DNA from 2 places in the Cronobacter turicensis genome. Region 1 is predicted to be linked to the other one. Evidence: predicted binding sites of a transcription regulator. Region 1 holds the regulator's gene; the other holds the start of a gene.
What was found. The regulator CRP, encoded in region 1, controls carbon source genes, mostly activating them, when cyclic AMP is high. The targets are predictions, from matches to a motif close to ATGTGANNNNNNTCACAT.

Region 1 (2,202 bases):
GCCTGCCGGGCCGCCCGCCGTCACATCACGCGTCGATCACTTCGTAAGAATGGGTGATGTTGACCCCTTTGCCGAGCATCAGCGCCACTGAACAGTACTTCTCCGCCGACAGATCCACCGCGCGCGACACTGCCGCGTCTTTCAGATCTTTACCCGTCACCACAAAGTGCAGATTGATATGCGTGAACAGACGCGGAGCCTCTTCGCGACGCTCTGAGGTCAGCTTCACTTCGCAGTCGGTCACGTCGTGACGGCCTTTTTGCAGAATAGAGACCACATCAATGGCGCTGCAGCCACCTGCCGCCATTAAGACCATTTCCATCGGGCTCGGCGCTTTGTCGCCGGAGTTGCCGTCCATCAGGATCTGATGCCCCGAAGCGGACTCGCCAAGGAAGGTTAAGCCTTCCACCCATTTCACTCGTGCATGCATGTTATTCGCTCCAGGCTATTCATTTTTCTGACAGATTACGCGCGCGCGTCATCAGAGGCAACGGAAGGCGACCTGCGTCAAGCTGAAACGAGACAACAGGAGACACCTGATAAAAGCTATGCTAAAACAGTCTGGATGCAGCGGCGATACATTGATGTTACGCATGGGTGCAGAGGAGAAGACAATTTATCGGCTGCGATGTCCACGGACAGCCAACTTCCCTGGAAGCGGGAAGATGATGATTGCAAAGCCAGACAGGGGTTACGCGCCCTGTCTTTGGAGCCAGTTTAAAACAGAGGATAACCGCGCATGGTGCTTGGCAAACCGCAAACAGACCCGACTCTTGAATGGTTCTTGTCTCATTGCCACATTCATAAGTATCCATCTAAGAGCACGCTGATTCACCAGGGTGAAAAAGCGGAGACGCTGTATTACATCGTCAAAGGCTCAGTGGCAGTGCTGATCAAAGATGAAGAGGGCAAGGAGATGATCCTCTCGTACCTGAATCAGGGAGACTTCATCGGCGAACTGGGTTTGTTCGAGGAAGGTCAGGAACGCAGCGCCTGGGTTCGCGCTAAAACTGCCTGTGAAGTGGCTGAAATCTCCTACAAAAAATTCCGTCAGCTGATTCAGGTTAACCCGGATATTCTGATGCGTCTCTCCTCGCAGATGGCTCGCCGCCTGCAAGTCACCTCAGAGAAAGTGGGCAACCTCGCCTTCCTGGACGTGACCGGCCGCATCGCTCAGACGCTGCTGAACCTGGCGAAACAGCCGGACGCGATGACCCATCCGGACGGAATGCAGATTAAAATCACGCGTCAGGAAATCGGCCAGATTGTCGGCTGCTCCCGCGAAACCGTTGGCCGCATTCTGAAAATGCTCGAAGATCAGAACCTGATCTCCGCCCACGGTAAAACTATTGTGGTTTACGGTACCCGCTAAAAAATCAAAAAACGGCGTGTCGCTTCGGTAACACGCCGTTTTTGTATCTATACTTCTCCCCTATGTGGCGTCGTCTTATCTATCACCCTGAAATTAATTACGCTTTACGGCAAACGCTGATCTTAAGCCTGCCGGTGGCGGTCGGGTTGATGCTGGGCCATCTCCAACAAGGGTTGCTGTTTTCACTCGTCCCCGCCTGCTGCAATATTGCCGGTCTCGATACCCCGCACAAACGCTTCTTCAAACGCTTGATCATCGGCGCCTCGCTGTTTGCGCTGAGCAGCCTGGCGGTACAGTTTCTGCTGTTACAGGCCATCCCGCTGCCGCTTATTCTGCTGATGCTGGCGCTGCTGCTGGGCGTGACGGCGGAGATAAGCCCCCTGCATGCGCGCCTGCTGCCCGCGTCGCTTATCGCGGCCATCTTCACGTTAAGCCTCGCCGGGAATATGCCCGTCTGGGAGCCGATGCTGCTCTACGTTCTCGGCACGCTCTGGTATGGCGCGTTTAACGGTTTCTGGTTCTGGCTGTGGCGTGAACAGCCGCTGCGTGAATCGTTAAGCCTGATTTATAAAAGCCTCGCCGACTACTGCGAAGCGAAATACAGCCTGCTGACGCGCCACACAGAACCGGAACAGGCGCTGCCGCCGCTACTGGTGCATCAGCAAAAAGTGGTGGATCAGATAAGCCAGTGCTATCAGCAGCTACAGATGCTGTCGGCGACCAAACAGAACGGCTACAAACGCCTGCTGCGCACGTTTCAGGTGGCGCTGGATCTTCAGGAGCATATTTCGGTCTCCCTGCATCAGCCGCGTGAAGTGCAAAAGCTGGTG
Region 2 (2,202 bases), 120 kb from region 1:
AAGAAATGGTGGCGTCACTGGATAATATTTCGCTAAAGGAAAGTGGGTTAACCACAGCGACATAATTTCCCTTACGCAAATAAATCATCTTATGGCCGGAAAAGAACGGCGTATCACGATAATAATAATAAGCAACATCTGGCGTGCGGGTATAATTAGCGGGAGACAGAATAAAAGGCTGATCGAACAGGGTCGAACATAATAACTCGTCGCCTTGCGCGTAAATTAAATCTTCGATGAATATTTGTCCGCGAGAAATATCCAGCATATTTCGTTGATGCGCCGAAGAGCATATTTCGCCCTGATATTTTTCGGCTTCGTTACGGGTTTCTTCGACGTGGCTTAACACCAGTTCGGTACGGTTGAGAACCAGTTGCGCGAAGGTATCCAGATGTGCACGCGTCTCATTGACCGCCCGGTGATGGGCGATCCAAAGCGCAAGCATCACAGGCAGTAAGACCACCATGATTATGCCTGAGATTCGCAACGCCTGACGTCGTGCCCTGAAATTCATTATGGCCTCATATCCCTGCTTTCTGTGTCACATTAATCGCATGATGAGACACATCGCAAACAGGTGTTTACGTTGCATCAATCAGCACGCATTGGCAATAGCCATTTCCAGTTATCCATCCACTATTTCGCGCGAAACATTAAAATTTGCCATAAGGAAAATAGGGAATGGCTAATTAATTTTTCTTAAGTGAAATATTGGCGTTAATGTCGGTGCTAAAAATTCATCAACCACTTCAGAAAGCGTTTTAAGTTAAATTACTCGCAGCTGTCGAAAAAATGTACGGCCCGCCTTTTTTTGTGTCGAAATGAAAATTTATGCATCGGCAAAATCCGGCGAGGATTTTTTAAGCGCGTTCTTTTTGACCATTTTTTTATTCCGCACGGTCATCGGTCAGCACATTTATCGTGCGTTTTTCCATCAAAACGCACCCGCCAGACTGGCGAATAAAACAACAAATGTGATACAGTTCACACTTAGTGTGCAAGTTTACATACTTGCCGTCACGTTAAATTTTAGCGCCGCGCCAGGCCAGTGCTGTCTCTCCCCGGCCCTCCGCGCGGCAGATTGTTTTTGAGGACAGGTTTCATGGCTACGCTTACCGCCAGCATGGTACTGATGCGCTGGCAACTTCTGGGTGCGGTTTTAATGTTTCTTGCCAGCACGCTTAATATTCAGTTTCGTAAATCCGACTACCAGGCGCTGGCAGTGATCAGCAGCGGGCTGGGTATCGTCGCTTCCTGCGTATTCGCGACCGGGCTGCTCGGCGTCAGCCTCGACTTTCACGCTATGTGGCACAATATAAAAGACGTGATGGTGGAAGTGATGAGCCACACGCCGCCGGAATGGCCGATGGTGGTGACCTGATAACACCGCCGCCTTTCCTTTAAGCCCCTGCATCAGGGGCTTTTTTGTTTCCTGCAACGCCCTTACATACAGCCCGCGCAACTGGTGCAGCGCCAGTCCGCTTTATTCACCGCCCGCCAGAAGGCGCGGTAGTAGCGCTCCTCCAGCGGAATGTCATTATCGAAAAACCAGTCGGTCAGCCATTCGACGTTCTCGACAATCCACTCATCTTCTTCCAGCCCGTCGGCGAACGTCTCATCCTCGGGATCGATAATCGAGTAGATCCCCCAGGTGTTCATCGCCTTATCCTGCCAGTGTTGCGGCAGCGTCACCGGGCGCGCTTCGAACGTAATGATCCAGTGGCCATGGCAGAGCAGATTACCGTTACGGCTCCAGGCGGCGGTAAACGGATTATGTTCCTGTGTCATCGCTTGCATTCCCTGTGTGAAATTCACCTGCGGGCGGCAACTGGCGCGCACGTCAATAAACGCCGTCGCACAGGAAGGAATCGCAGAGCATGGCACTTCGACACCACCAGGAAAATGCTAACTAAGGAGTACCCAGGGGTTATTTTTTATCCGTTTTAATCTCTGAATCAGTATGTTAATCCGCTATCACCAGGCGGTTTCGCCCCTGCTGCTTACCGGCGTACAACATTTTATCGGCGCGATTAAGCGCTTTTTCAAACGCCTCGTCCTTGCCAAAGGCGCTGAGAGCAAGCGTCGCGGTGACTTCACGTGGGTTTTTATCGGTCTGGCCGACCCACTCCTGAATCCGCGTCAGCAGCCGCTCCGCCACCCGTCTGGCGTCTGACAGCGACGTATCCGGCATCAGGACCAAAA

Region 2: AB8W27_RS02245 (YjcB family protein) is a predicted target of CRP. The motif match lies at 973-990, and genes of this name have one in related genera.

What each region holds. Positions count from the first base shown of each region.
Region 1 covers NZ_CP165997.1:347,926-350,127, reverse strand. The annotation lists gene AB8W27_RS01610 (OsmC family protein) at 26-430, opposite strand; gene crp (cAMP-activated global transcriptional regulator CRP) at 740-1,372, shown strand; gene AB8W27_RS01600 (YccS/YhfK family putative transporter) at 1,435-2,202, shown strand, end outside.
Region 2 covers NZ_CP165997.1:466,205-468,406, reverse strand. The annotation lists gene AB8W27_RS02250 (EAL domain-containing protein) at 1-514, opposite strand, end outside; gene AB8W27_RS02245 (YjcB family protein) at 1,103-1,381, shown strand; gene AB8W27_RS02240 (hypothetical protein) at 1,444-1,788, opposite strand; gene AB8W27_RS02235 (GGDEF domain-containing protein) at 1,964-2,202, opposite strand, start outside.